DNA from 2 places in the Spirillospora sp. NPDC052269 genome. Region 1 is predicted to be linked to the other one. Evidence: riboswitches for the same ligand, from Rfam matches in the RefSeq annotation. Region 1 holds a riboswitch; the other holds the start of a gene.
The links. Region 1 has a riboswitch for thiamine pyrophosphate ahead of AB0L06_RS25955 (purine-cytosine permease family protein). Riboswitches for the same ligand answer to the same signal wherever they lie in the genome.

Region 1 (14,992 bases):
TGTAATCGCCCCGATGGTTCCCGGCGCGAAGATGAAGCGGAAGGTGTGGCGAGGCTCGTGAAGCCGCTGCGCCAATGCGACCGCCACCGCGATCCCGGCCAGGTTGTCGTTCGCTAGGGACGGGTGGCAGACGTGACAGGAAATCAGCACTTCCCTATCGCTGGTTCCCGGAATGACGGCCTCGCCATAGGTGAGGTGGCCGTCCTCCAAGGTGGAGTCGACGAAAACCTCGAACGGCCCGTCCCCCATGGACGCGCGGGTCTCCTCGCTCAGACAGAAGCCCCACGTCTCGGCGTAATAGCTCGTCCTGTAGGGGACCAGGGATGGCCGGTCGGGAAGCGTATGGAGATGCGGTGCCAGCTCGTCCATCGTCATCGTCTCGTGCACGGGCGTGCTGTAGCCGACCACGTGGAGGTTCAGCGCCTGGAAATCGACGACGCGCTCCCCTGTCGCAACGTCCTTGATGTAGGCGTCACGGATGTTCCACTCACGAGGGATCGTCCAGTCGAGCACGTCCGTCCCGGTCGGGACCTCGTGCGCGCGCAGGGACGGCAGGTACTCCCCCACGATGTCGAGGGTGCGCCGGACACCGTCCCCCGTGATGCTCCGGCAGAGCGGATACAGCCGCTCCACCAGAGCATGCATCTCGTCCGGTGTCATGACCGAGTGGTCCTGAAGTCCTCGTCGAGCGTGCCCGCCTCACGGCGATCGGCCAGGCGCGCAAGGCGCGTGAAGCGGCGGTCGAACGCCTCCTGCGTCAACCCGTGCTCGCGGTACTTCGCGGCCAGTTCCCTGGCGCCGTCCGCGACGGACCAGGCGCAGTCGAAGCCGGGAAGCGCATCTCGTATGCGCGCGAAGTCCACCCGGTAGGAACGCGGGTCCCCACCCGTCTCCCCCGTGATGACCAGCTCGGCGTCCGGGACGGCCTCCCGCACGTGTTCCGCGATCTGCGCGACCTGAAGGTTGTTGCGCTCGGTCCCCACGTTGAACGCCCTCGCATGGACGGCCTCACGCGGAGCGTCCAGGACGGCGCCGAACGCGGCGGCGATATCCCGCGCGTGCACGAGCGGACGCCACGGAGTCCCGTCCGACAGCACCTTCACGACACCGGACAGCAACGCGTGCCCGACGAGGTTGTTGAGCACGATGTCGGCGCGCAACCGCGGCGAGAACCCGAACGCCGTCGCGTTGCGCAGCGAGACGGGGGAGAAGTCGTCGTCGGCGAGCCCGAAAATGTCGTCCTCGACTCGTACCTTGGACTCGGCGTACGGAGTGACGGGGCGCAGCGGGGCCTCCTCGTCCACCAGCGAGTCGCCGCTCGCGCCGTACACCGAGCACGTCGAGGCGTAGAGGAAGCGCCGCACCCCGGCCTCCCGGGCCAGCCGGGCGAGCCGGGACGCGGCGTGGTGGTTGATGTCGTAGGTGATCTCCGGGCGCAGCGACCCCAGGGGATCGTTCGACAGCGCCGCCAGATGCACCACCGCGTCGAACCCGGCGAGGGCCTCGGCCCCGGCGTCCCGGAGGTCGACGGCCAGCGCGCGCGGGTCGCCCGGAGGCGGCCCGAGCACGCAGTCGGCGAACAGCCCGGAGTCGAGGCCGGTGACCTCGTGCCCGGCCTCGGTCAGCACGGGCGCCATGACCGTGCCGAGATACCCCTGGTGGCCGGTGAGCAGGACGCGCACGGCAGCTCCTCAGAATCGGAGGGTGAGTTTGCTGGTGTGAAAGCCCTCGGCGTAGCGGTCGCCCGCCTGCACCCCGCGCACGCGCGCGAGGCCGCGGAACGTCTCGTCGTCGAACCAGGAACGGTCGTGTTGTGAGGGATAGGAGCTGCGCAGGAGGTCGATCTTCTCGGCGACCACGGACTCGTCCAGCGGCACGAACACCTCGGGCTGCAGGAGGTCCGACTCCCACTTGAGGATCTCGTAGCCGAGCGTCATGTGGTCGCGGAACACCGTCGGGACGAGCTTGGCGAGCCCGCGGTGGTCCTGGTGGGCGTCGGTCGCGGTCGGCGCGAGGATCAGGTCCGGCTCGCAGCCGCGCCGCACCTCCTCCAGGGCCTCCTTCGTGCGCTCCCAGTACGCGGGCAGCCGGCCGTCCGGCATGTCGAGGACGGCCACCTCCAGCCGCGCCTTCGGGCAGAACGCGTCCAGCGCCTCCCGCTCCTCGGCCTCGCGCACCGTCCCGGCACCCGACAGGATCAGCGCCCGCACGCTGAGCCCGGGGTTGGCCCGGCAGAGCTGCAGCAGCGTCCCGCCCGCCCCGATCGGCACGTCGTCGCAGTGCGCTCCGAGCAGCAGGATCTCCGAGCAGTGGCCCGGCGTCAGTCTGATCATCGTTTCCTCGTCCCGGTCACCGCCACCACCCCCCGGCCGTGGCCGCGTCCGCCCGTCCGAGCCCCGCCCCGGGCCCGTCCGGCGCCTCCACCCCGCGCCTCACCCGAGCCGCGAGCCTCACACCACCCCGCGCCTCACCGGAGGCGCGGTTCCCTACACCGCCCCGCGGCCCGCCTGAGCCGCGGTTCCCTCTGCCCGTCCGGACCCGTGCCGAGCCGGAGGGCCGTCCCATCGCGCGCCGTAACGCCTCGCGCGGCTGCGCCGCCGTGTCACCCTGCGGCGGAGCCGCAGTGTTCGATTGCGGCGGAGCCGCCGCGGGCCGTGTCACCGTTCCCAGACCGCCCAGGGGCGGTCGCCGCGCAGGTACCCCTCGTCCAGCGCGAGGCGCTCCTTCACGGTGTCGGTGGGACGCCAGTAGCCCCGGTAGGGGTAGGTGAGCAACCCGCCGGTCTTGGCGAGGGCCGCGCAGCCGTCCGCGACGAGGTCGCCGCCCTCGGGGATGTGGTCGAAGACGTCCTGGCGCAGGACGAAGTAGCCGCCGTTGATCCACACTGGCATCTCGGTGACCGGGGTGATGCCGGACGCGCGGCCGTCCGAGCCGAGTTCGACGCAGTGGAACGAGTCGGTCGGCGGGACCACCATCATCGACGCGCCCGCGTCCGTCGCGGCGAACCGGTCGATCATGTCCGGCAGCGGGGCGTCGGTGAGCACGTCGGCGTAGTTGGCGAGGAACATCTCGTCCCCGTCCAGATGGTGCCGGACGCGCCGGAGCCGCTCGCCGATCGGCGACTCGGCCCCGGTGTCCACGAACGTGATCTGCCAGTCGGAGATGTCGGTGGACAGCAGCTCGACCCGCCCGCCGCGCAGCCGGAAGTCGTTGGAGTGCGTCTCCGAGTAGTGGACGAAGAAGTCCTTGATGTGGTGCGGCGCGTGGCCGAGGCACAGGATGAACTCGGTGTGCCCGAAGTGGGCGTAGTACCGCATGACGTGCCACAGAAGCGGACGCGGCCCGACCAGCTGCATCGGCTTGGGGACGTCGCCGGGCGTGCCGGCGCGCATCCGCATCCCGAGCCCGCCGCAGAACAGGACGACCTTCACGCCCCGACCTCCTCGGCGTCCCCGGCGCTCAGGACGTCTTCGGCTTCCAGGACGTCTCCGACGTCCACGACGTCCAGTTCGGGGATGGGGAAGACGAGCCGTCCACCCCAGGCGCTCACATAGGCGAGTTGCTCGGAAAGTTCGTCCCGGAGGTTCCACGGTAGGACGAGCACGTAGTCGGGACGGTCCTCGGCGATCCGCTCAGGCGGAAGGATCGGAATCCGGGTCCCGGGAGTGAACCGGCCGTGCTTGTACGGGTTCCGATCGACCGTGTAGGCAAGGAGGTCGGAGCGGACGCCGCAGTGGTTCAGCAAGGTGTTGCCCTTGCCCGGAGCCCCGTATCCGACGACCGTCCTGCCATCCTCAGCGGCGACTATGAGGAACTTCAGCAGGTCCCGTCGCACCTTGGCGACGCGCTCCGCGAACGCCGCGTACCCCTTGTTGCTGTGGAGCCCCTGTTCGCGTTCCTTCTGCAGCAGCTCGTGCACGCGCGCACTGGGCTCACCGTCCGGACGAGCCCACAGGCGGATCGAACCGCCGTGCGTGGGCAGCAGCTCGATGTCCACAAGGGTGAGCCCGCCGCTCGCGAGCGCGCGCTGCGCGGACGCGACCGTGTAGTACTGGAAATGCTCGTGGTAGATCGTGTCGTACTGGCCGAGCTCCATGAGCGTCGCGAGGTACTGGACCTCGATCGACACCCATCCGTCGTCCGCGACGAGCGCGCGCAGGCCCTTCGTGAACCCGACGATGTCCGGAATGTGCGCGTAGACGTTGTTCGCCACGACGAGATCGGCCGGCCCGTTCTCGTCCCTGACCCGTTGCCCGGTCTCCTCGGTAAGGAACTCGGTCAGCGTCGGGACGCCCTTCTCCCGGGCCGCCTCGCCCACATTCGCGGACGGTTCGATTCCCAGGCATCGGACGCCCTTTTCGACCACGTGCCGCAGGAGGTATCCGTCATTACTGGCGACCTCCACCACGAACCGCGGCGCGACCCGTTCGACGGCCGCGTCCACGAACGCCTTCGCGTGCCGCACCCACGAGTCGGAGTAGGACGAGAAGTACGCGTACTCGGTGAACGTCTCCTCGGGCGTGATCAGCGGCGGGAGCTGCGCCAGCCGGCACTCCCGGCACACCCGCAGGTGCAGCGGGTAGGTCACCTCCGGCGCGTCCAGCCGGTCGGCCGTCAGGAACAGCTCGCAGGGCGGCGTGGCCCCGAGGTCGACGACGCTCGCCAGGCCCTTCGCGCCGCACAGCCGGCACTCGCCCACGGCACTGCTCGGATCGTTCACAGCCACCCCCCGCGCCGCCCCCACGCGACCGGTTCCCCAGTCGGCTCCGGCGCCTCGTCCCCGACGAACGCCATCAGCATGACCAGCGATCTTTCGTTCTCAACCTGTCTGACCACATGCGGCCACAGATAGTGACCAACACCGGAATAAGGCGACCTGCGGGTTGATCGGACGCCTATCCGGAATTGCCCCGGAACGGCATCCCAGCCCCGTCCGAACCACCGGGATCAACCGTCCGCCGCTTCTGAATCAAACGTCCGGGAAACACAACGAAGGAGGCCCGGCCCCGAAGGGCCGGACCTCCTCGTGCGCGCCCGGTGTCAGGCGCTGGTGGAGACCGCTGTCAGGCGTTCTCGGTGAGCGGGCGGAACCGCCGGAGGCGGAGGCTGTTGCTCACCACGAAGACCGACGAGAAGGCCATGGCGCCGCCCGCGATCATCGGGTTGAGCAGGCCGGTCGCCGCGAGCGGCAGGGCCGCCACGTTGTAGGCGAAGGCCCAGAACAGGTTGCCCTTGATGGTGCCGAGCGTCTTGCGGGAGAGGCGGATCGCGTCGGCCGCCGACCGCAGGTCGCCGCGGACCAGGGTCAGATCGGACGCCTCGATCGCCGCGTCCGTGCCGGTTCCCATCGCCAGGCCCAGGTCGGCCTGGGCGAGGGCGGCGGCGTCGTTGACACCGTCCCCGACCATCGCGACCGTCCGGCCCTCGGCCTGCAGCCGCTTGACCACGTCCACCTTGTCGGACGGCATGACCTCGGCGATCACCTCGTCGATGCCGACCTGGTCCGCGACCGTCCGCGCCACCGCCTCGTTGTCGCCGGTGAGCAGCACCGGCCGCAGGCCCAGGGCCCGCAGCTGCGTGATCGCCTCGGCGGAGGTCGGCTTGATCTGGTCCGCGACGGTCAGGACCGCGCGGGCCTTGCCGTCCCAGCCGACCGCCACGGCGGTCTCACCGCGGGAGGCGGCGTCGGCCATCGCCGACTCCAGCTCGGGGGTCAGGTGCTGCTCCCACTCGGCGAGCAGCTTCGGCCGGCCGACGAGCACGCCGTGCCCGTCCACCACGCCCTGGACGCCCAGACCCTCGATGTTGCCGAAGTCGTCCACCTTGGGGAGCTCGCCGACCCGCTCGGTCGCGCCCTTGGCGATCGCCTGGGCGATCGGGTGCTCCGACGCGTCCTCCAGCGCCCCGGCCAGCCGCAGGACCTGCTCCTCGCCGGTCTCGGCGGCGGGGTCGACGACGACCTTGACGAGCGCCATCCGGCCGCTGGTCACAGTGCCGGTCTTGTCCAGGACGACGGTGTCCACCTTGCGGGTCGACTCGAGGACCTCGGGGCCCTTGATCAGGATGCCCATCTGGGCGCCCCGGCCCGTCCCGACCAGCAGCGCGGTCGGAGTGGCCAGGCCCAGAGCGCACGGGCAGGCGATGATCAGGACGGCCACCGCGGCGGTGAAGGCGGCGGCGGTGCCGTCGCCGGTGCCGAGCCAGAAGCCGAGCGTCGCGATGGCGAGCGCGATCACGATCGGCACGAACACCCCGGAGATCCGGTCCGCGAGGCGCTGCACCTGGGCCTTGCCGGTCTGCGCGTCCTCGACCAGCTTGGCCATCTGCGCGAGCTGGGTGTCGGAGCCGACCCGGCTGGCGCGGACGAGCAGCCGTCCGCCCGCGTTCACCGTCGCGCCGACGACCGCGTCGCCGGGCGAGACCTCCACCGGCACCGACTCGCCGGTGAGCAGGGAGGCGTCCACGGCGGACGTGCCCTCCTCGACGACACCGTCGGTGGCGATCTTCTCGCCGGGCCGGACGACGAACACGTCGCCGACGTTGAGCTGGTCGATCGGGATGCGCTGCTCGGAGCCGCCTCGGATCACCGCGACGTCCTTGGCGCCCAGCTCGAGCAGGGTGCGCAGGGCGGCCCCGGCGCGCCGCTTGGAGCGCGCCTCGAAGTACCGTCCGGCCAGGATGAAGGCGATGACGCCGGACGCCGCCTCCAGGTAGATGTTGGACGAGCCGTCCGAGCGGGTCATCGAGAACTCGAAGCCGTGCTTCATGCCCGGCGTGCCCGCGTTGCCGAGGAACAGCGCCCACAGCGACCAGCCGAACGCGGCGAGCGTGCCCAGGCTGACCAGCGTGTCCATCGTCGCGGCGCCGTGCCGCAGGTTCGTCCAGGCGGCCCGGTGGAACGGCCATCCCGCGTAGACGACGACCGGCGCGGCCAGCACCAGCGACATCCACTGCCAGTTCTTGAACTGCAGGGCCGGGACCATCGCCAGGATGATCACCGGGACCGACAGCACCAGCGCGGTGATCAGCCGCTGGCGCAGCGGCTTCAGCTCGTCCACCGGCTCGGCGTCCGCGTCCGAGTCGGCCCCGGAGCCTCGCGGCGGCTTCGGAAGCTCGGCGGTGTAGCCGGTCTTCACGACGGTCGCGATCAGGTCATCGGCGGTCACCCCCTCGGGGAACTGAACCGTGGCCTTCTCGGTCGCATAGTTGACGGTGGCGGTGACACCGTCCATCCGGTTGAGCTTCTTCTCGATGCGGGCGGCGCAGGAAGCGCAGGTCATCCCGCCGATCGCCAGCTCGATGTGGCCTGAGGGAGGGGCTGTCGTGGCCATCGCTGCTCCTTTCGCGGTTCCGGCGCGTCCGCGCTTCCGCTGCTACGCGTCTTGGGGGGGGTGGGGTCCGTGGTGGGGGGTTGCCGTGTGGCGGGTTACTTGGCGACGGCGGTGAACTCGGCCGTGCGGACCGTTCCCCCGTGGCTGAAGTCCAGGTAGAGGCGGTAGGTGCCGGCGCTCGGCACGTCCGCGTCGAAGGTGATGTCCGGGCCGGGCTTGGTCTTGCCGTCGCCGGGCGCGCCCTCCGGGTGGACGTGCAGGTAGGCGAGGTCTGCACTGCGCAGCGCGACCAGGTGGCCGTACGCCTCGAGGTACGGGTCCAGGTCGGTGACCTGCTGCCCGTCCTTGCTGACGCTCAGGGTCAGCGGGCTCGGCTCGCCGGCCTTCAGCTCGCCCTTCAGCGTCACCTCGTAGCCGTCGACCTTGAAGACCTGCTCCGGCTGCGGGACGGCCTTGGGCTGGAAGTCGCCCGGCGCGAAGATGTCGGTGCCCAGGGTGAGCTGCTTCTCGGCGCCCACCGGCTGCACGTCGGTGAAGAAGCGGTAGGTGCCCGCGTCGGTCAGCGTGATCGGGACGGACCAGACGCCGCCGCCGACCGCGGTCGGGTGCAGGTGCTGGAAGCCCGACAGGTCCCGGCGGGCCAGGATCAGGTGCAGGTCCTTGCCGTGCAGCGGGGTGTAGCGGGTGACCGGCTTGCCGTCCGGCCCGTTCACGGTGAACCGGAAGTCGGTCTTCTGTCCTGGGGTGACGGTGCTGGTCTGCGGGGCCAGCGTGTAACCGCCGTCCGTGACCAGGAGCCCCCCGGGGGTACCCCCGCCGCCGTGCCCGCCGTGCGCTCCGTGTCCGCCGTGCTCGCCGCTCATGTCATCCCCGCTCTCAGCGTTCATGTGATGTCCCGTCTCCGCTTTCGCACCCACGGTTCCGGTCACCGTCCCGATCCCCAGCGCGCCGCCGAAGACGGCCGCCAGGCCCAGCACGTACGCGCCGACCCTCGTCGTCGTGTTCATCGTCATCCCGTCCTTCGGCCTGATCCGGCGGCGTCAGGTGCCGCGGCGTCCCGTGTTCGCCCGGGCCGCCGCGGCACCGGTCCCACCGGGTCAGGCGACCTCGTATCCGGCCTCGTCGATGGCGGCGCGGAAGGCGGCGTCGTCCAGCGCGGCGGCGCTGGTGACGGTGACCTTGCCGCTCGCCAGCTCCACCTGGACGTCGGTGACGCCGTCGATCGAGCCGACCTCCTGCTTGACCGAGCCGACGCAGTGGCCGCAGGTCATTCCGGTGACGGTGTAGGTGGCGGTGCTCATGTCCCTGACTCCTCGGTGCTCGGTTGCGATGTCCTCCGAAGTACCCCCTGGGGGTATCTCGTGGCCCTTATGTTGCCACAGGGTCACGCCGGTGACAACCCCTACCCCCTAGGGGTTATTGCGAGACTCACGTCACATTGCGGTGCCGTCTGGTGATACGTCCCGCCGGCTCCGCCCTCCGGACGGCCGATCCGGCGGCCTCGGGAGGCCCTCCGGACGGCCCCTGACGGGCCGGTTATCCACATGTCCCGAGTCTCGGCGGCCGCGCGCGGGCGCCGGATCGGTGGCATTTGCCAAGGTATATCCGACGCGAACGTCGTTCGTACCGGGGATACCGGCGTTGTGCACAGGGTTTTCCACAGCTTTCCACAACACTGTGGACGACGCCCCGCCTCGGATACTGTGAAGCATGCCCGAGCTTCCCGAGGTCGAGTCGCTGGCCGCGTTCCTGCGGGAACGCGCGGTCGGCCACGCCGTCGCCCGCGTCGATGTTCTCGCCATCTCCGCGCTCAAGACCTACGACCCGCCGGTCACGTCCCTCGGCGGGCTCACGATCACCGGGGTTGCCCGGCACGGCAAGTTCCTCGACCTCGACGTGGACGGGCTGCACCTGGTCGTCCACCTGGCCCGCGCCGGGTGGCTGCGCTGGCGCGACCAGGTGCCCGTCAAGCCCGTCCGCCCCGGCGGCAAGAACCCGCTCGCCCTGCGCGTCCACCTCGACGACGGCTCCGGCTTCGACCTCACCGAGGCCGGGACGAAGAAGGGCCTGGCCGTCTATGTCGTGCGCGACCCGTCCGATGTGGAGGGCGTCGCCGGCCTCGGCCCCGACCCGCTCGCCCCGTCCTTCACGGTGGAGGCGCTCGCCGGCATCGTCCGCGGCAAACGCACCCAGATCAAGGGCCTGCTGCGCGACCAGAAGATCGTCGCGGGCATCGGCAACGCCTACTCCGACGAGGTCCTGCACGTCGCGAGGATGTCCCCGTTCAAGATCGCGGGCAGCCTCACCGACGAGGAGATCCAGACCCTCCACGACGCCATCGTCGATACCCTGCGCGACGCCGTCGCCCGCTCCGAGGGCCTCGCCGCGCAGGACCTCAAGGCCGAGAAGAAGACCGGCCTCCGCGTCCACGGCCGCACCGGCGAGAAATGCCCCGTCTGCGGCGACACCATCCGCGAGGTCTCGTTCGCCGACTCGTCCCTCCAGTACTGCCCGACCTGCCAGACCGGCGGCAAGCCCCTGGCCGACCGCCGCCTCTCCCGCCTGCTCAAGTGACCCGTCCGGCTCAGTGCTCGGCGCCGAGCATGAGCCGGCCGCGCCCTGGTCTCGTGCTGGGAGCGGGCGCGGCCGGGCATGGCGGGATGGGTCGGGGACGGTGGGCGAACGTGTCGGCCGTCAGCGGACCGGCCGGCACTTCAGGGAGCGTGCCGTGCCGTCAACCGGCGGGCCGACGCGTCAGCGGACGGGCGGGACGTCGCCGAACAGGGGAGCGATCTTGCTCCACCGGGCCAGCTGGCAGCCGTCCGTCCGGTTGAACCTGGCGTCGATCGCCTGGCCGTGCCAGGTGCCCTTGACGGTGGCGACCTCCGGACCGCCGTAGATCTTGGTGCACATCATGTCCGGCGGGACGGGTTTGAAGGCGTCCGGGGCCTTGGCCAGGGCCGCGCAGGCCTGAGCCGCCTTCGGGTGGTCGCCGCCGGTGGGATCGCAGGTCAGCGTCCAGGTCTTCGCGGGAGCCTGGGCGGACGCCCGGACACTGACGGTCAGGTGGTTCGCGGAGGAGTCGCTGGGCGCGACCTTGTCCTTCGGCGGGGTCACCGACGTCCCCGACTTGGCGTTCTCGGAACCGCAGGCGGCGGCCGACATCACCAGAGCCAGGGCGGCCGGTGTGAAAAGGAGCATCCGATACCGCATAGACGATTCGACGTTGCAGCCGTCCGAAGGGTTCCACGCGTTCGGGTCGATTTCCCCAGCTCGGACCACCCGGGGGTATGTCCGGGCCCGCGGACGGGGGGCGCGAACCAGCACAAGGGCGGGCGGGCCACGGGCCGTTCCAGGTCCTGGAGCATGATGGGATTCGTGCTCTGATCTGTAGGTTGCGAATGCCCCCGCCCCACGCGGCGAGGGCCTCTTGGGAGGTTCGGATGAGCTTCGGGAACGACGTCCCGGCCGTGGACGCCGCCGAGGTGCCGGAAGGCGCGTACCTGCTGGACGTCCGCGAGCAGTACGAATGGGACGCCGGGCACGCGCCGGAAGCGGTGCACATCCCCATGGGCGAGCTGAGCGACCGCGCCGCCGAGATCCCCCGCGACCGCGAGATCTTCGTCGTGTGCCGCTCCGGGATGCGGTCCGCCCAGGTCACCGTCGCCCTGAACCAGGCCGGCTGGATGGCCAGGAACGTCGACGGCGGCATGAAGCGCTGGAAGGAGTCAGGCCGCCCCCTGGACTCCCACGGCGACACACCTCCGCACATCGCCTGACCCCACACACCGTGCCCCGGCGCCCGCGCGGCCCGGGGGGCGGGTCTGGCGCGCGAGGGGCGCGTGATGGTGGGGGTTCGGTGGCCTGAGGGGGAGGCGGACCTTGAGGCATTCCGCTCCCTGGAACGTTCGATGTACCATTTGCCCGTCTTAACGGAACACCGCGGGAGCTCGGGCCAACCGGGCTGAGAGGGCGGCAGAACGCGGCGCCGCCGACCGCATGAACCTGTCCGGGTAATGCCGGCGTAGGGAGAGTGCAGTGTCCGCTGTGCAACAGAAGTCCGTCGACGCGCCGCGCGACGAGGCCCCGTACACCCTCGACCAGCCCGCGCCCAGGGTGCTGGGATTCTGGGACCAGTCGGCCTTCTGGGCCAACCTCGGTGTCAGCCTCCTCGCGTTCTCCGGCGCGTACACCGTCCTCGCGCCGACCGCGGACGGCAAGCCGACCATCTCTATCAGCGCGGGCATCACCGCGATGATCGTCGGGACGGTGATCGGCGGCCTGATGCTGGGCCTGGCCGCCGTCCCGGGCGCCCGCACCGGCCAGCCCGCGATGGTGCTGCTGCGCGGGCTGTTCGGAGCCCGCCCGTCCTACCTGCCGACCTTGCTGAACGTCGCGCAGCTGATCGGCTGGGGCACCTTCGAGCTGATCACCATCGCGGGCGCGGCACGGGCCCTCTACGACGGCGTGCCGCGCTGGGTCTACGTGGTCGCCGCGGGCGTGATCACGACCGTCCTGACGATCTGGCCTCTCGGATCCGTCCGCCTGCTGCGCCGCTATGTGACGGTCGCGGTCTGCGTCGCGCTGGTCTACTTCTACATCCAGCTGCTGCGCGAGCCGCTGCCCGACCTGAACCAGGGCTCCTGGGGCGGATTCTGGATCGGCGCGGACGCCGCGCTCGCGGTGTCGATCTCGTGGGTCCCGGTCGCCGCCGACTACACCCGGCACTCCCGGACGCAGCGCGCCGCCTTCGGCGCGGCCACGGTCGGCTACTCGATCACCCAGATCATCGCCTACGTGCTCGGCCTGTTCGCGCTGGCCCTGGTCGCGGGCGACTCGTCCCGGATCTACGACCCGTTCCTGCACGTCACGCTGGGCGCACTGATCTTCGCGATCTTCGTCCTGCGGGAGGCCGACCAGTCGTTCGCGAACGTCTACTCCACGGCCGTGTCGATCCAGAACCTCGTCCCGCGCGCCGACCGCCGCGTCCTGTCGGTCGCGCTGGGCGTCCTGATCACGGTCCTCGCGCTGGCCCTGGACATCAACGACTACGCCGGTTTCCTGTCACTGATCGGCTCGGTGTTCGTCCCCATGCTGGGTGTCCTGGCCGCCGACTTCTTCCTCGGCAGCGGACGCCGCGGCTGGAACACCACCCGCTCCGCCCCCGCCCGCTGGAACATGATCGTCGCCTGGCTCGTCGGCATCGTCGTCTACCAGCTGATCAACCCGGGCACCGTCGCCCACTGGACCGACCTCTGGCAGCACGTCCAGAAGACCCTCCACTTCACCCCCGCCTCCTGGATGAGCGCCTCCCTCTTCTCCTTCCTGGTCGCCGCGGCCGCCGCCCTCCTCCTGGCCCCCCTGACCCACCGCCCCAACTCCGACACCCCCGCCTAACCCCAGCACCACCACCCTGTGGCCTCGGGTCATGGCCCCGACGCCGGGCCCATGACCCGAGGCCACAAACACGCAGGCCAGCAACCGCCCCCATCGAGACTGCGCGCCCGGCCGAACGGCAAAGGCGAGCACACCCACCCGAACGCGAAGATGCGCACCCAGCCAGCCCAAGCGCACGCGCGGCTGAACACGAAGCTGCCCGCCCACCGGACGCAAGGGCGAGAACACCTGCCTGGCCATGAAGGTGACCGCCCAGTCGACCCAGGGGCGAGCGTGGCTGAACGCGGGGGCACCCGAGCGCCCTGAACTGCAGTTTTGTGGGTTATCCACAGATCGCCGGTTGGCTTTCCCTGGTGCCTGGAGCAGCGGAGACTGGATGTCGTGCGGGGGTGCGGGAGGTGCCTGTGCGACGGAAGGGGGTGATGGTTTTCGAAGTGAGCGGACGGTGCGGTGAGACCTTTCAAAGGCGGTTGCCCGGCAGGACGAGGTGATGCGGTGGCAGCATGAGGGCGTGCAGCTCCAGGTTCACGACCCGATCGCGCGCGCCGTCATCGAGTGCGCCGCCGACGCGATCGTCGCCGTGGATCACGAGCACCGCGTGACGGTGTGGAACCCGGCGGCCGAGCGGATGTTCGGCTGGACGGCGGCCGAGATGATGGGGCGGGTGCCTCCGATCGTGCCGGACGAGCTGACCGCCGAGCACAACGCGGTGCAGGAGCGGCTGCTCACGCGGCGCGCCGGGGAGGGCGACACCGGCCGGATCTCGATCGCCACACGGCGGTTCTGCCGGAACGGGACGCTGATCGACGTCCGGATCGACACGAGCCTGCTCCGTGACGCGCACGGCGAGCCGCTCGGCTGGGTCGGCGTCTACCACCCGGTGGAGGAGGACGAGGTCGCGCAGCATCACATGGCCGAGCGGGCCCGGCTCGTCCGGCGGCTCAACGACATCGTCGCCGACCTGAACGCCGAGCTCGACCTGGCCGTGGTGCTCGACCGGATCACCGCGGCGCTGATCGAGCTGACCGGCGCCGACGCGGCCGGGTTCGTCCGGATCGAGGGCGAGCGGCTGCGGCTGGTCAGCCTGACCGGGCTGCCCGAGCGGATGCGCGGCGCGACCGCCGACCTGCGGTCCAGCCTGGTCGGTGAGCTGCTGCGGACGGGCAAGACGGTCAAGCTCGCCGGAGGTGAGCGGCGGCTCGGCGACCTGATCTGGTCGGAGCTGCCCGGCCTGCACACGATCACGCTCGGCCTGTCGTACCTGCAGAACCGGCCGTACGGCGCGCTGTACGCGCTGTTCTCCGGCCGCCGGCCCGGCCACACCGAGCTGGAACTGCTGGAGCTGCTCGCCGGGCACGCCGGAGTCGCGGTCGGCAACGCCGTCGCCTTCGCCGAGGCCGTCCGGCAGCGCGCGCACGAGCGCGCGGTGATCGACGCGAGCGCGGACGGGATCGCCGTGCTCGACCGGGACGGCCTGGTCTGCCAGTGGAACCCGGCCGCGACACGGCTCACCGGCGTCCCGACCGAGCAGGTGCTCGGCGGCCCGCTGCCGTTCGACGCGCCCGCGCCCGGCAGCATCCGCACGCTGCGGCTGCCGTCCGGGGTGTGGCTGGAGGTTCTGGCCGCCGAGGTCGCCGAGACCGACGAGCTGGTCGTGGACTTCCGCGACGTGTCCGAGGCCAAGGCGCTGGAGGAGGCGAAGGACCTGTTCCTCGCGACCACCAGCCACGAGCTGCGCACCCCGATCACGGTCGTGCGCGGCTTCGCCAGCACGCTCGTCAACCGCTGGGACGAGCTCCCCGACCCCGACCGCCGCACCGCCGTCGCCACCATCGCCGACCGCGCCGAGTCCCTGGCACGGCTGGTGGAGCACCTGCTGCTCGGCTCCCGCGCCGGCGCGGACGAACTCGCCGTCACCATCGACGCGTTCGACCTCGCACACGTCATCAGCGGTGTCGTCGCCGGATTCCGGTCCCTGTCCCCGCTGCACCACGTGGAGCTGGAGCTCGCCCCCGACCTGCCGTCCTGCCAGGGCGACGCGCTCGCCACCGACATCGTCCTGGGCCAGCTCCTGGAGAACGCCTTCAAGTACTCCCCGGACGGCGGCGTCGTCCGCGTCCGCGCCTGCACCGAGGGTCCCAACCTGATCGTGACCGTCACCGACGAGGGCATCGGCATCGCCCCCGGCGACCACGAACGCATCTTCGAACGCTTCGTCCAAGGCGAAGCCGGCGACCGCCGCCGCTTCGGCGGCATCGGCCTCG
Region 2 (14,992 bases), on a different contig from region 1:
CGTTCGTCACCGGGCCGCTCCGCCGCTCCGGCGCGTACACGATCTCCGACTTCGCCGAGTGGCGGCTCGGGTCGGTCGCGGTGCGGCGCACGGTGTCGGGCTGCGTCTGCTTCATCGGCTGGTTCTACCTGCTGCCGCAGTTCCAGGGCGCGGGCGTCACGCTGCGGGTGCTGACCGGCGCGCCGGTCTGGGCGGGCTGGGTCCTGGTCGTCGCGGTCGTGCTCGTCCTCACCCTGTCCGGCGGGATGCGGAGCATCACCGACGTCCAGGCCGTCCAGTTCTGGGTGAAGCTGATCGCGGTGGCCGTCCCCGCGGCGGCGCTGCTGGTGCTGTGGCGGCTGGACGGCGCGGGCACGCCGGACGGGCCGCCGGTGTTCGGCCGCGCCACGACCATCCGCGTGCAGACCGAGTCGGCCGTCCGGGTCACCGCGCCGACCGCCGTCACCGTCCGCGGCACCCTGGACGGCGAACGCCACGACGGCGAGCGCGTCGTGCTGTCCGCCAGGGACCACCGCGTCGGAGCCGGGGCCGAGCTGCTGTTCCCGCGCGGCGCGGCCGTCCCGCACGCCGCGCGGCTGCCCGTCCACACCGGCGGGGCGTGGGCGATGCCGTCCGAGCGCGGCCGCGACCATCCGCTCTACATCACCTACTCGGCGCTGCTGGCGGTGCTGCTCGGCACGATGGGCCTGCCGCACATCCTGATGCGCTTCTACACCAACACCTGCGGACGGGCCGCGCGCCGGACGGCCGCGATGGTGCCCGGCCTGCTGTCGCTGTTCTACGTGTTCCCGGCCCTGTACGGGACGCTGGGTCGTCTCTACACGCCGGAGCTGCTGATGACCGGCGACACCGACGCGACCATCCTCACGCTGCCCCGCAGGCTCGCGCCCGGGTTACCGGGATCGCTGCTGGTCGGGCTCGTCGCGGCGGGAGCGTTCGCCGCGTTCATCTCGACCACCTGCGGCGTCGTCGTCGCGATCGCGGGCACCGTCTCGCAGTGCGTCCTGCGCGGCGGGACGGGCAGCTTCCGCGTGGGCGCGGTGTTCGCCCTCGCCGTCCCGCTGTGCGTGGCGTGGACGGCCGGGACGCAGAACGCCGCGGGCCTCGTCACGCTCGCGCTCACGGTCTCGGCCTGCTCGCTGTGCCCGCTGCTGCTCCTCGGCCTGTGGTGGCGCCGCCTCACCCCGCTGGGCGCGGGCGTGGGCGTCGTCTTCGGCGGCGGCCTCGCCGTCGTCACCGGCGGCGTGGGCCTGTTCCTCGGCCCCCGGTGCGGCTGGACGGCCGCGTTCCTCGCCCAGCCCGCCCTCGTCCTCGCCCCGGCCGTGTTCGCGGTGATGGTCGGCGTGTCGCTGGCGTTCCGGCGCTCCGTCCCGCCCCGCGCCGATCGTGCCCTCGCCCGGATGCATCTCCCGGAGGAGGCCGTCCTCCCCTGAGGGCGCTGCGGCGAGCGGTCGGGCCCCGCCGTTCGTCGCATGAAACCGACCGTTCGGCGTGCGACTACGCTACGTATAACTCTGACTACGCACCGTTTACCGAAACCTTGGTTTCGCAGCACCCACCTGGTGACATCCCACCTCTAGTGTTCTCTGTGTCACCGGGAAGCGACATCACTCCCGAGAGGACGACAAGGCAACCCTGGAGATCCGGTCGTGCGCCAGTCGCACGCCGGATCATGCCAGAGGATCCCGTACCGGGGGGGTGGGATCCACTGGCTTACCGCTCGGGCGCCGCTGGACAGTCGGGGGGTTGTTCAGCGGCGCCCGAGCTTGTGCTTCCCCCGCCCCCAAGCTCTGACAGAGCGAGCCGTGCGCCCGGGACCTCCGAAGGTCCCGGGCGCACGGCCGCGTCGTCTCAGTTGTCGCGCAGGCGCTTGAGGGTGGCGACGTCCTCGCCGTGGGGGCCGGCGTCGCGGCCCGGGGTCTCGATGATGAACGGGACGCCCGCCACGGCCGGGTGCCGGAACAGCTCCGCGAACGGGGCCTCGCCGATGTGGCCCTTGCCGATGTTCTCGTGCCGGTCCTTCCTGGAGTCGCAGACGTCCTTGGAGTCGTTGGCGTGGACGAGCTTCAGGCGGCCCTCGCCGACCGTGTCGACCAGGGCGTCGATGGTGGCCTTGACGCCGCCGGGAGCGGCCAGGTCGTGGCCGGCCGCGAAGGCGTGGCAGGTGTCGAAGCACACGCCGAGCTTGGGGTGGCGCTCCAGGGCGTCGAAGTAGGGGCCGAGGTCCTGGACCCTGGCGCAGAGCATCGCGCCCTGGCCCGCCATCGGCTCGAGGAGCAGGTGCGGGCCGTCCTCGGGGATCTCCTCGAGCAGCGGCAGGACGTGGTCGTGGATCTGCGCCATCGCCGCGTCGTAGGTCTGGCTGACGGCCGACCCGGTGTGCACCACGACGCCGCGGGCGCCGATCGCCTGGCCGCGGCGCAGCGAGTGCCGGACGGTCGCGAGGGACTTCTCCAGGGTCTCGGCGCTGGGCGAGCCGAAGTTCACCAGGTAGGGCGAGTGCACGTAGACGGGGATGTCGTCGCGCTCGCGCAGGAGGGCGTCCTCCTTGGGGTTGCCCTCGGGCAGCGCCCAGCCGCGCGGGTTGGAGGTGAACACCTGGATCACCTCGGCGCCCATCTTCTCCGCGTACTTCAGCCCTCCGGTGGCGAGGCCGCCGGCCACCGGCACGTGGCCCCCGACGGGGCTCTTCTCAACGGTCATAGGCCATCCACCCTAGTCGGGATCCCGGGGTTCCCCGGCGGACCTCAGGGACCCTTGACGATGGTGACGCTCGAGTCGCGCGGGGCCTGGCCGCCGCCCGCGGGCCACTGCGCGCGGATGGTGTCGCCGCCGAAGCCCTGCACCGAGACCTTGAAGCCCGCGTCCTCCAGGGCGCTGGTCGCGTCGTCGACCGACTGGCCCGTCACGTTCGGGACGGGCAGCTGGTCGCCCTGGTCGCCCTGGTTGTTGTTGTTGTTGTCGCAGCCGAAGTGCCAGCCGCCCAGGTTGACCAGGCAGTCCTGCTGGTTGACGACGAGGGTGACCTTGTCGCCGCGGGAGAGGCCGGTGCCCGGGTCCGGCTGCTGCTCGAGGACGGTGTTGGCGGGCTTGTCCTTGTCCTTGCGCTTCTTGGTGTCGACCTTCAGGCCCATGGAGCGCAGGGTGTTGGTCGCCTCGTCGGCGCTGCGCCCGACCAGGTTCGGCATCGTCATGCCGGTGCTGACGACGATGTTCACCGGCCCGGCGTCGGGGGAGACCTTGGTGCCCGCGGACGGGTCGGTGCGCAGCACCTTGTCCTTGGCGACGGTCTGGGAGCTCTTCTGGCCGACCTCGCCGACGGTGAAGCCCGCGTCCTTCAGCTTGTTCTTGGCGTCGTCCAGAGAGTTGCCGGAGACGTCTGGGACGTTGCGGGGCGTCTTGCCGAGGGACGGCGTGAGCGTGACCGTCTGGCCCTTGGACACGCGCGCGCCGCCCGGCGGGTCGGACGCCGCGACCGTGCCCTTGGGCGCGCGGTCGCTGTAGGCGGCCTCGCCGAGGCGGATGTTCAGGCCCTCGCCGCGCAGCTTGCTCTTGGCGGCGGCGATCTTCATGCCGACGATCCGGTCCGGGACGTGGTCGTACTGGCCGGACGTCTGCCACCACACGGCCCAGCCGAGGACCACGGCCACGACCGCGGCGAGCGCGATCAGCACGTACCGGCCGGTGAGCGCGCCGATCGCGCGGTCGGCGCCGGTGCGGCGCGGCGGGACCTCGTCGCCCATGCCGTCCGGCATGGCGGACGGGTCGTAGACGGCGGTGTGGCCGTCGCCCGGGGGGCCCGGGTTCGCCAGGACCGACGTGGGGTGGAGCTGGGCGTCCTCGATGCGCTGGTCGATGTCGGGCGGGAGCCCGTTGACGACCTCGGCGACGGCGGCCAGGAACGCGTTGGCGTCGGCGAACCGCTCGTCGGGGGAGTGCGAGGTGGCCCGCGTCACCAGGGCGTCCACCTGCGGCGGCAGGCCCTGGACGGCCAGCGACGGCGGCGGGACGACCTCGTTGACGTGCTTGTAGGCGACCGCGAGCGGCGAGTCGGCCTGGTGCGGGAGGTCGCCGGTGAGCAGCTCGTAGAGCAGGATCCCGGCCGCGTAGACGTCCGAGCGGACGTCGGCGCTGCCGGACACCACCTGCTCGGGCGCGAGGTAGCCGACCGTGCCGATGATCAGCCCGGTCTTGGTCATCTTGCTCGCCGACTCGGCCCGGGCCAGCCCGAAGTCGGCGACCTTGACCTGGCCGTCCTCGGTGATCAGCACGTTCTCGGGCTTGACGTCGCGGTGGACCATCCCGGCGCGGTGCGCGGCGCCGAGCGCGGCCAGCACCGGCTGCATCAGGGTGAGCGCCTCGCGCGGCCCGATCCGGCCGCGTTCGGCGAGCAGCTCGCGCAGCGTCCGGCCGGGCACGTACTCCATGACGAGGAACGCGTGCTCGCCGTCGGTGCGCTGGTCGTACATCGCGACCACGTTGGGGTGCGAGAGCGCCGCCGCGGCCTTGGCCTCCCCGATGAACCGCGCGACGAACTCCTCGTCGGAGGCGAGTCCCGCGTGCATGACCTTGATCGCGACGACCCGGTCGAGTCGGACGTCACGGGCCAGGTACACGGTCGCCATGCCGCCGCGGGCGATCCGGGACTCAATGCGGTAGCGCCCGTCGAGCACCTGCCCGACGAGGGGATCCGCAACCGTAGTGTCCACGCGCCGAGTCTAGAGGCCCGCCGAAACGGTTCTCATCGGCCGGGAGTATGAGCATTGATCGGACTCATGGCTGATCTTTCCCCTGAACGGTCCGCCGGCGACCGTCCGTGGGCGGTCGCCGGCGGGCCCTCAGGAGCGGGGCTGGAGGCCGTTCAGATGGAGGCGTCGGGCACGGGTGCGGAAGCCGCGGGTACGGAAGCCACGGGTGCGGAAGCCACGGGTGCGGAAGCCACGGGCGCGGAAGCCGCAGGTTCCGGCTGCGGCGTGACGCTGGGGGACGTCCGGGGACGACTGCGGGCCACCGCGACGCCCAGCAGGCACAGGCCACCGCCCACGAGCGCGCCGGGCACGGGCACCTCGCTCAGGAGTCCCCACGACATCAGGACGACCAGGGTGGGGACGACGTAGGTGGTCGCGCCGAGCTTCCCGGCCGAGGTCCGGGCGAGCGCGTAGGCCCACGTGGTGAAGGCGAGCGCCGTCGGGACGACCCCGAGGTAGACCATGTTCAGCGTCGCCGAAAGTGAGGCGTGCGGCACATGGGAGGCGAGCTGGCCCGCGAAGGGGAGGCAGAACACCGTCCCGATCACGCAGCCGAAGGTCGTGACCTGCAGCGCCGAGGCGTGCCGCAGTGCGGGCTTCTGCGAGATCACGCCGCCCGCGTAGGCGACGGCCGCCAGCACGCACAGCACCGCGCCCAGCACCGACGCGTCGCCGCCGGTGGACGTCGCGAGCCCCACCACGACGGCTCCGCCGAACGCGACCGCGACCCCGGCGAACAGCCGGGGCGGGAAGCCCTCCCGCAGCAGCCAGCCGCCGAGCAGCGCGATGAGGATCGGGCCGATGTTGACCAGCATCGCCGCCGTGCCCGCGTCCACCTTCCGCTCGCCCCAGTTCAGGACGAGCATGTAGAAGCCGAACCAGAGCACGCCGGACACCAGGATCCCGGGCCAGGCGGCGCGCGGCGGCAGGCCCTCGCGGCGGACGGCCAGGATCGAGACGAGCACCACCGATCCGCAGGCCAGCCGGCCGAGCGCGAGCGCGCCCGGCGGGTAGTCGGCGCCCGCGCTGCGGATCGACACGAACGCCGAGGCCCACGCGAGCACCGTCACCGCGGCGGCGAGGAGGGCGCGCCGGTCCACCTGATTCGTCGTCATGCGCTCCATCCTGAGGTCCAGGTACTTCCATGGCGGTCGAAATATGCATGTCCATCTCAAAACGGACAAACGCTATGATTCTGGACTTCAGTGTGCCGTCACATGACCGTTCAGGTCCAGTGAGAAATACTGCAACCCACTGGTTAGGAAGACTTAACCATCCCTTCGAAGGGGGACGACGCCTGAGCGTACCGGCGCATCGGGATCCGCCCGGCCAGCCGGGCGAGCCGTCCGGCCTCGACGGCGTGCCGCATCGCGGCGGCCATCCTGGTCGGGTGCTGCGCCCGCGTCACCGCCGTGGCCAGCAGCACCGCGTCGCAGCCCAGCTCCATCGCGAGCGCCGCGTCCGAGGCCGTGCCGAGCCCGGCGTCCAGGACCACCGGGACGGTCGCCCGCTCCACGATCAGCTCGATGTTGTGCGGGTTGCGGATGCCCAGCCCCGACCCGATCGGCGAGCCGAGCGGCATCACCGCCGCGCACCCCACCTGCTCGAGCCGGCGCGCCAGCACCGGGTCGTCGCTGGTGTAGGGCAGCACGACGAAGCCGTCGTCCACCAGCTGCTCGGCGGCGTCCACGAGCTCGATCGGGTCCGGCAGCAGGGTGTGCTCGTCGGCGATGACCTCGAGCTTCACCCAGTTCGTGCCGAGCGCCTCGCGGGCCAGCTTGGCGGTCAGCACCGCCTCGCCCGCGGTGAAGCAGCCCGCCGTGTTCGGCAGCACCCGGATGCCGTGCTCGCGCAGGACGTCCAGCACCGAGCCGCGGGCGGACGGGTCGACCCGCCGCATCGCGACCGTGGTCAGCTCCGTCCCGGACGCGGCGAGCGCCTCGCCCAGCACGCTCATGCTCGGCGCGCCGCCGGTGCCCATGATCAGCCGGGACCCGAACTCCTCGCCCGCGATGACCAGGGCGTCGTCTCCGTCGTTCGCCATGACCACGGTCATCCTCCCTGCACGGCGGTCAGGACTTCCAGCCGGTCCGCCTCGGTCAGCCTCGTCGCGGTCCACGCGGACCGCGACACCACCTCGTCGTTCAGCGCCGCGGCCACCCCGTTCGGGGCGCCGGTGACCGTGGCGACCGCGTCGGCCACGCTGGCGTCCTCGGGGAGGTCGCGCGGCTCGCCGTTCACAATGATCTTCATTTGCCTTCCTGGAACCGGTCGGGGGAGAAGGGGCGGGCCACCTCGGGGAGCTCGCCGTCCAGCAGCGCGGCGCCCAGCGCGTCGGCGCTGACAGGGGTGAGCAGGATCCCGTTGCGGTAGTGCCCGACGCCGAGCACCAGGCCCGGCAGCGCGGACGGCCCGAGCACCGGCGCGTTGTCCGGCGAGCCGGGGCGCAGGCCCGCGGTGACCTCGGCGAAGTCGAGCTCGGTGATGCCGGGGACCAGCTCGCGGGCGTCCCGCAGCAGCTCCCAGAGGCCGCCCGCGGTCACCCGGGTGTCGAAGCCCATCTCCTCCTGCGTCGCGCCGACGACGATCTCGCCGTCCGCGCGCGGCACCATGTAGATGGACGAGCCGCGCACCACGCCCCGGAGCGTCCGGCGCAGGAACGGGACGGGCGTGCGCAGCCGCAGCACCTGGCCCTTCACCGGCCGGACGGTCGGCACGACGCCCGGCGGGATCCCGCCGATGTCGCCGGCCCACGGCCCGGCCGCGAGCAGGACCCGGTCGGCGGGCAGCTCGGTGCCGTCGTCCAGCCGGACGCCGACGGCCGCGTCGCCGCGCACGATCACCTCGGCGGCCTTGCGCCGGACGAGCCGCGCGCCGAGCCTCTCGGCGGCGGCGAGCAGCGCCGGGGTGAGCCGCCTCGGGTCGATCGAGCCGTCCTCGGGCGCGTACAGGCCGCCGCGGACGGTCGGCGCGAGCATCGGCTCGAGCTTGCGGCACTCCCGCCTGCCGAGGGCCTCGGTGGGCACGCCCAGCCTCTCCTGGAAGCGCTTGACGTCCTCGAGGACCCGCAGGTCGTCGGCGTCGAAGGCGACCTCGAGCAGGCCGTCCGTGCGGTGCCCGGTGTCGTGGCCGGTCAGCTCCTCGAGCTCGGCGACGAACGACGGGTACCGGTTGCGGGACGCCACGCCCAGCCTGAGCAGCGGCTCCTCGCCGTAGTCGAGCTCGCTGACGGGGGTCAGCATCCCGGCCGCGAGCCCGGACGCGCCGCTCGCGGGCTCCGGATCGACCAGGGTGACGTCCGCGCCGCGCGCCGCGCAGCGCCAAGCCGCGCCGAGGCCGACGACCCCTGCTCCGATGATGACGACGTTCACCTGCGGCTCCCTTCGCCGGCATGACCCGGATCAGGTTCAGGCGGTCGGCGGCCCTCTCAGCCGCCCTCTCAGCCCGGTTCCGGCCGGGCTCCCGCGCACTTCTGCCTCCTAGCCTACGACGATTCGGACACCGGCTAGCCTGCGGGCATGGACCGGGTGATGGTGGCGGGCGGCGGGCTCGCGGGCGTGCGTGCGGCGGAGGCGCTGCGCAAGCACGGGTACGAGGGCGGGCTGACGATGGTGGGGGCGGAGCGGCACCGGCCGTACGACCGTCCGCCGCTGACGAAGGCCGTCCTGAAGGGTGAGACCGACTTCCCCGGCCTGGACACCGACCTGGCGGCCCTGGACGTCCGGGTGCTGGCGGGCGAGCGGGCGACCGGCCTGCGGCTCGACCCCGGACGCGGCGGGACGCTCGCCACGACCACCGGCGACCTGGACTTCGACGGCCTGGTGATCGCGACCGGCGCGACGCCGGTCCGGATGCCCGGCGACGGCCCGCAGCACGTCATCCGCACCCTGGACGACGCGCTCGCGGTCCGGGAGGGGCTCGTCCCCGGCGCGCGCGTGGTGATCGTCGGGGCGGGCTGGATCGGCGCGGAGGTCGCGACCACGGCCGCCAAGGACGGTTGCGCCGTCACGGTCGTGGAGGCCGCGGACGCGCCGCTGGCGAACGCGCTCGGGCCGGAGCTCGGCGCGCTCACCGCCCCCTGGTACGCCGAGGCGGGCGTCGAGCTGCGGACGGGCGTGAAGGTCGCCTCGGTCGAGCACGACGGCCTCGCGCTCGCGGACGGCGGGCACCTCCCGGCCGACCTGGTCGTCACCGGCGTCGGCGTCCGCCCCGAGGTGGCCTGGCTGGACGGCTCGGGCCTGGACGTCGAGCGGGGCGTCCTGACCGACGCGTCGCTGCGCGCCTCGGTGGACGGCGTCGCGCGGGACGACGTGGTCGCGGTCGGCGACTGCGCCGCCTGGTGGTCGAACCGGTACGGCCGCAGGCTGCTCGTCGAGCACTGGGACACCGCGCTGAACGCGCCCGAGACCGCCGCCGCGACCCTGCTCGGCGCGGACGCGACCTACGACGTGGCGCCCTACTTCTGGTCGGAGCAGTTCGACCGGTTCGTCCAGTACGCGGGGCACCACGCCGGGGCCGAGCGGATGATCCGCCGGGGCGCGCCCGAGGACGGCGCCTGGGCCGTGGCGTGGATCACCGGCGACCGGCTTGAAGCGATCTTGACGGTGGACCGCCCGCGCGACCTCGTCCAGGCGAAGCGGATCATCGCCGCCGGGACGCCCGTGGACCCTGTTCTGCTGGGCGATCCGGGCATTCCGGTGCGGCAGTCGGTGAAGTCCTGACCAACGGTGAAAGATCAACGGAAGAATCCCCTGGGGGCCTGGACGGGTTTGAGTGCTCCGGGGGCGTGGTAGCAAGGGGGCGTGACGCAGACGCACGCAACCGTAGAGAAAGACCTCGACCCTGCCACCGACGCCCTCGTGGGTGAGTGGATCGACCTTCCGGAGGCGGCCGAGCGCCTCGGCCTGAAGTTCAACCGGATCAAGCAGCTGCTGGCGGAGCGGAAGCTGCTGGCCGTCCGCCGGGAGGGCTTCCTGGCGGTGCCGGCGGCGTTCATCCACGACGGCCAGGTGATCAAGGGGCTGCCGGGCACGCTGACCCTGCTGAGGGACGCCGGGTTCGACGACGTGGAGACGCTCCGCTGGCTCTTCACCGCCGACGAGACGCTTCCCGGCACCCCGGTGCAGGCCATGGCCGAGAACCGCGGCACCGAGATCCGGCGGCGGGCCCAGGCGCTCGCCTTCTGACCCGGCCCGGCCCGGAAGCCGGCCCGGCCGCGCCACCCGGTGCACCCTGGCGGAGGGACGTACCGGACGGCCCGGCTGAGAGAGCAGCAAAGCACGTGAAATGATTCGGGTCACGTGCGCGGATCCCCGCGCGCGTGGCCCGAACCCGTTCACCGCGACGGTTCACCGTGACCGTTCACCGAGATCGTTCACCGCCACGGTTCCGTGTCACCGTTCCGGCGCCCGTCGCCGCATCGGAACCGTCCGCGTCCCTGCTCCGGAAGGACCCCGCCACCGTGTCCAGGCACCTGCCCACCGACCGCGCCGTCCGGCTGCGCGCCCGGCTCGGCCGCGCGCGCCTCTACCTCTGCACGGACGCCCGGGAGAAGCAGGGCGACCTGCCGGAGTTCCTCGACGCGGTGCTCGCGAACGGGGTCGACATCGTCCAGCTGCGGCAGAAGGGCCTGGAGGCGCGGCAGGAGATCGAGCACCTTCGGGTGTTCCGGGACGCCTGCGACCGGCACGACGCGCTGCTCGCGGTCAACGACCGCGCCGACGTCGCGCACGCCGTCCAGGCGGACGTCCTGCACCTCGGGCAGGACGACCTGTCCGTCCCGGCCGCCCGCGCGATCGTCGGCCAGGACGTCCTGATCGGCCGTTCCACGCATTCGGACGACCAGGCCGCCGGAGCCCTCGCCGAGCCCGGCGTGGACTACTTCTGCTGCGGCCCCGTCTGGCCCACCCCGACCAAGCCCGGCCGCCACGCGCCCGGCCTGCCGCTGCTGGAGTACGCCGCCGGGCGGAACCCGGCGCGTCCCTGGTTCGCGATCGGCGGCGTCGACCTCGGCAACCTCGACCAGGTCCTCGCCACGGGCGCGGACCGCGTCGTGGTCGTCCGGGCCCTCACCGAGGCCGACGACCCGGGCGGGGCGGCCGCCGAGTTCTCCCGCCGCCTCCACCGCGGCGACGCCTGACAGCACGTCGCCATGCCCCGGACACCGGGTGGTCACCAGTGGGCCCCGGCGTGACCGACAATGGAGGCATGAGCGTTTCACCGGACGACGACCGCGTGGTGGACATGGCGGACGACGATCTGCCCGTCCTGCCCGACCAGACCGCCGACGACACCGACGGCGGCTGGGGCGAGTGGCGCGACGGCGGAGACGACGACGCGCGCTTCCTGGAGGAGCGCCCGCCCCACTGGTGAGCCGGCCCCCTGGTGGGCGGGCCCGCGCGAGCCGGCCGGCGGGCCGCTGACGAGGCTCTAGAGCAGGACGAGGCTCTAGAGCAGGATGCCCAGGGCGAAGCCCGCCGTGACGACGGCGGCCAGGGCGAGCATCATCCGCCACCGGTAGCGGGGGATCTTCTTGGGACGCGGCCGCGGCACCGGGGATTCTCCGTCTCGTAGCGCCCGGACGATCTGCCGGGCCGTGGGCCGCGCCGCCGGGTTCTTGTCCAGGCAGCGCTCCACCAGGTCGCGCAGCTCGCCGCGCAGGTCGCCGAGGTCCGGCGGCCGGGTGACGATGCGGCGCATGACCGCCGCGCTCGGGCCGCCGCCGAACGGCGGGCGGCCTGTCGCGGCGAACACCACGGTCGCGGCCCAGGCGAACACGTCGGCGGGCGGGCCGACCGGCTCGTCCTCGATCTGCTCGGGGGCCATGTAGGCGGGGGTGCCGACCGCCCCGTGGGTGGTGACCGGGGTGGCGTCGGCGGTCCGCGCGACGCCGAAGTCGATCACCTTCGGGCCGTCCGGGCCGAGCAGCACGTTGCCCGGCTTGAAGTCGCGGTGCACCACGCCCGCGCGGTGGATCGCGGCGAGCGCGGCGGCCGTGCGCAGCGCGACGTGACGCTGCCGCCCGGGGGTGAGCGGGCCGTCCTCCTCGACCGACTCCTGCAGGGACGGGCCGTCCACGAACTCGCTGACGATGTAGGGCCGGTCGCCGGTCACGTCCGCCTCGAGCACCCGCGCGACGTGCCGGTTGGTGATCTCGGTGGCGGCGGCCGCCTCCTTGACGAACCGGCTGCGGGCCCGGGGCGTGGCGGCGGCCCCGCCGCGCAGCAGCTTCAGCGCCACCAGCGGGCCGTCGCCGGGATCCTTCGGCACGGCGAGGTAGACGACGCCCTGGCCGCCCTCGCCCAGGCGGCGGACGAGCCGGTAGCCGCCGAGGCGGCGCGGGTCGTCCGGGCCGAGGGGCAGGCCGGGACGGCTGGACGACGGGTCCAGCATGCTCCCGGGGGAGGAGGATGACGGCAACGGGGGCTCCGGCTCGGCGGGGGAGGACGAGTGGAAGTTTCCCTCTTTTGTACCCTGTGCCGCCCGGGCACGGGGCGGGAAGGGTGATCTTTTACGCCCGGCAGGCGCCTCCGCCGCGCGTGAAACTCCCGGTCAGAGCCGCATCCCCGGAGGAACCGCCCACCTGGACGCGATGGCGCCCGGCGCGCGCCTCGTGCGCGCGGATCAGTGGTTGTCCTCGTTCTGGACGCGCAGCGCGTTCAGCGCGAAAGCGAGCATGTGGTACTGCCCGATGAGCATGACCAGCTCGATCAGGAGGGTCTCGTCGAACCGCTTCGCCAGCGCCGCCCAGGTCGCGTCCGAGACGGTGGAGGTGGCGCTCAGCTCGTCCGCCACCTCGATCACCGCCCGGTCGTCCGCCGACCAGGGGTGGTCGTCCGGCGCTCCCCGCAGTGCCTCGATCTCCGCCTCGTTGAGCCCGGCCAGCTGCGCGATCGGGACGTGGTGCTCCCACTCGTACGCGCACGAGCGGAGGTGTGCGACGCGCAGGATCGCGATCTCCCGGACGCGTCCGTCCAGCGTGCCCTCGAGAAGCAGCTTGGACCCGAACCCGATCCAGGCGGTGAAGAGCTCCGGGTGCCGGGCGAGCGTCGTGAAGACGTTCATCGGGCCGGTGTGGGCGACGACGGCGCGCAGCGTGTCGTCCCACTCCCCGGACGGCAGCGGCGGGATGCGCGGAATGTCCTGAGAGCTCACGGGCGGGGTGTCAGAGGCCATGCCGTACTTTCTGCCACCGATCACTGGGACAGTGCCAGCCCGACCCGCCGCATTGGCCACATCGTGTCACGGCGTTGACGATCGGTTCCGGAAGTGCGACCGCCCGAACCGGACGGCGTTTCAGCCCGATTCGACGCGGGCGCGTCTGTAGCGCTCGAAGATCACGCCCCCGGTGAACGTCCTGGTCTCGACCAGGTCCAGCCGGACGGCCTCGGCGACCGGCGGTAGGAAGGGCGTGCCGCCCCCGACGGCGATCGGGAGGCGGAACATGCGCAGCTCGTCGACGAGGTCGAGGTCGACGGCCTGCGCGGCGAGACCGGCGCCGCCGATGGCGACGTCCTTGCCGGTCGCGGCGAGCGCCGCGGCGACCTCCTCGGCCACCGACGCCTTGGCGAGCCGGGCGTTGCCCTGGACGCCGTCGAGCGTGCGGCTGAAGACGATCTTCGGGAGGGCGGACCAGACGTCGGCGAACACGGCCCGCGACGGGTAGTCGCGCATCGACGGCTCCGTCTCCCAGGGCAGCATGGTCTCGTAGAGCCTGCGGCCGCACAGGTAGGCGCCCAGCTCGCGAACCTGCTCGGTGTGGAAGCGGAACAGCTCCTCGCTGGGGGCCGTCCATCCGAACTCGCCCTTGCGGTCGGTGATGAACCCGTCCACCGAGATGTTCATCGAGTAGATCAGCATGGCTCCGAGCCTCCTTCCCCTGCCGGTGGGGGAACATCTACCCCGGTCGCGCCCGAAGCAGGCGCTCAGAAGGAGCAGGCGTCCAGAAGGAGCGGACGCTCAGAAGGAGCAGGCGCTCAGGAGGGGCGGGCGCTCAGAAGGAGCGGGCGGTCGCCGCCACCGCCAGTTCGGCCAGCGCCTCGCGGGCCTCGCCGGCCACCGGGGCGGCGGCCAGGGCCTCGTGCGCCTCGGCCGCGAACCGGTCGATCATCTCCTCGCAGGCGGCCAGCCCGCCCGTCCCGGTGATGATCTCCCGCAGGTCGGCGACCCCGCGTTCGCTCAGCTCCGGGTCGCCGAGCAGCCGGTCGACGACGGCCGCCTGCTCCGGCGTGGCGCGCTCCAGGGTGAGCGCCACCAGGACCGTCCGCTTGCCCTCGCGCAGGTCGTCCCCGGCGGGCTTGCCGGTCTGGGACGGGTCGCCGAACACGCCGAGCACGTCGTCCCGCAGCTGGAACGCCATCCCGAGCGGCCGCCCGTACGCGCTGAGCGCCGCCGTCAGCTCGCCCGAGCCCCCGGCCAGCGCCGCGCCCAGGTGCAGCGGGCGCTCGATCGTGTACTTGGCCGACTTGAAATCCACCACCCGCAGCGCCGACTCGACCGTCCCGTCCGCGCGCGTGCTCTCCAGCATGTCGAGGTACTGGCCGCACATGACCTCGGTGCGCATCACGTCGTAGACGCCGCGTCCGCGGGCGCGCCGCTCCTCCGACAGGCCGCTGGTCTCGAACATCTCGCCGGACCAGGCCAGCAGCAGGTCGCCGAGCAGGATCGCCGCGCCCTCGCCGAAGGTGTCCGCGGGCCCGCGCCAGCCGCGCTCGGCGTGCAGCGCCTCGAACCGCCGGTGCACCGACGGCTGGCCCCGGCGGGTGTCGCTGGCGTCCATGACGTCGTCGTGGACCAGGGCGCTGGCCTGCAGCAGCTCCAGGGACGCGGCCGCGGCGGCGATCTCCGGGCCGTCCACCCCGCCGGCGGCCCGCCAGCCCCAGAAGCAGAACGCCGGGCGCAGCCGTTTTCCGCCCGACAGGAGTGCCGAGAGGGCGGTGATCATGGGGCGCAGGTCCTCGCTGATGGCGAGCAGACCGGGGGTCTGCCGGGCGACGAAGGCGTGCAGCGCCTCGTCGACCTCCTTGCGGAACTGGCCGGTGGCGGTGCTGACGGGCGAGTGGCCGGACGAACTGCTGGACATGCCGAGATCGTATCTTTTCGGACCGGGTCGATAGGATTGCGGGATGCGACGCCCGAACCCCGATCGCGCTCCCACGATCCGCGAGCTGCTCGCCACCGGAGAACCATCGTTCTCGTTCGAGTTCATGCCGCCGAAGACCGCGGAGGCCGCCCGGACGCTGTGG

Region 2: it holds a riboswitch for thiamine pyrophosphate, as region 1 does, so the genes downstream of both, thiO (glycine oxidase ThiO) here and AB0L06_RS25955 (purine-cytosine permease family protein) in region 1, are expected to answer to the same signal.

The regions. Positions count from the first base shown of each region.
Region 1 is NZ_JBFAUU010000012.1:147,816-162,807, forward strand. It holds gene AB0L06_RS25900 (DUF4910 domain-containing protein) at 1-660, opposite strand, end outside; gene AB0L06_RS25905 (NAD-dependent epimerase/dehydratase family protein) at 657-1,682, opposite strand; gene AB0L06_RS25910 (PIG-L deacetylase family protein) at 1,692-2,333, opposite strand; gene AB0L06_RS25915 (glycosyltransferase family protein) at 2,658-3,431, opposite strand; gene AB0L06_RS25920 (methyltransferase domain-containing protein) at 3,428-4,720, opposite strand; gene AB0L06_RS25925 (heavy metal translocating P-type ATPase) at 5,064-7,331, opposite strand; gene AB0L06_RS25930 (DUF8832 domain-containing protein) at 7,427-8,338, opposite strand; gene AB0L06_RS25935 (heavy-metal-associated domain-containing protein) at 8,429-8,632, opposite strand; gene AB0L06_RS25940 (Fpg/Nei family DNA glycosylase) at 9,042-9,905, shown strand; gene AB0L06_RS25945 (SSI family serine proteinase inhibitor) at 10,086-10,532, opposite strand; gene AB0L06_RS25950 (rhodanese-like domain-containing protein) at 10,775-11,110, shown strand; TPP riboswitch at 11,264-11,380, shown strand; gene AB0L06_RS25955 (purine-cytosine permease family protein) at 11,370-12,728, shown strand; gene AB0L06_RS25960 (sensor histidine kinase) at 13,240-14,992, shown strand, end outside.
Region 2 is NZ_JBFAUU010000017.1:4,572-19,563, forward strand. It holds gene AB0L06_RS31745 (sodium:solute symporter family transporter) at 1-1,433, shown strand, start outside; gene AB0L06_RS31750 (deoxyribonuclease IV) at 1,852-2,703, opposite strand; gene pknB (Stk1 family PASTA domain-containing Ser/Thr kinase) at 2,748-4,709, opposite strand; gene AB0L06_RS31760 (DMT family transporter) at 4,862-5,863, opposite strand; gene AB0L06_RS31765 (thiazole synthase) at 6,007-6,792, opposite strand; gene thiS (sulfur carrier protein ThiS) at 6,801-7,001, opposite strand; gene thiO (glycine oxidase ThiO) at 6,998-8,119, opposite strand; TPP riboswitch at 8,109-8,224, opposite strand; gene AB0L06_RS31780 (NAD(P)/FAD-dependent oxidoreductase) at 8,267-9,469, shown strand; gene AB0L06_RS31785 (Rv2175c family DNA-binding protein) at 9,551-9,934, shown strand; gene thiE (thiamine phosphate synthase) at 10,210-10,887, shown strand; gene AB0L06_RS31795 (hypothetical protein) at 10,956-11,120, shown strand; gene AB0L06_RS31800 (serine/threonine-protein kinase) at 11,196-12,140, opposite strand; gene AB0L06_RS31805 (carboxymuconolactone decarboxylase family protein) at 12,372-12,902, opposite strand; gene AB0L06_RS31810 (dihydrofolate reductase family protein) at 13,044-13,607, opposite strand; gene AB0L06_RS31815 (polyprenyl synthetase family protein) at 13,741-14,829, opposite strand; gene metF (methylenetetrahydrofolate reductase [NAD(P)H]) at 14,873-14,992, shown strand, end outside.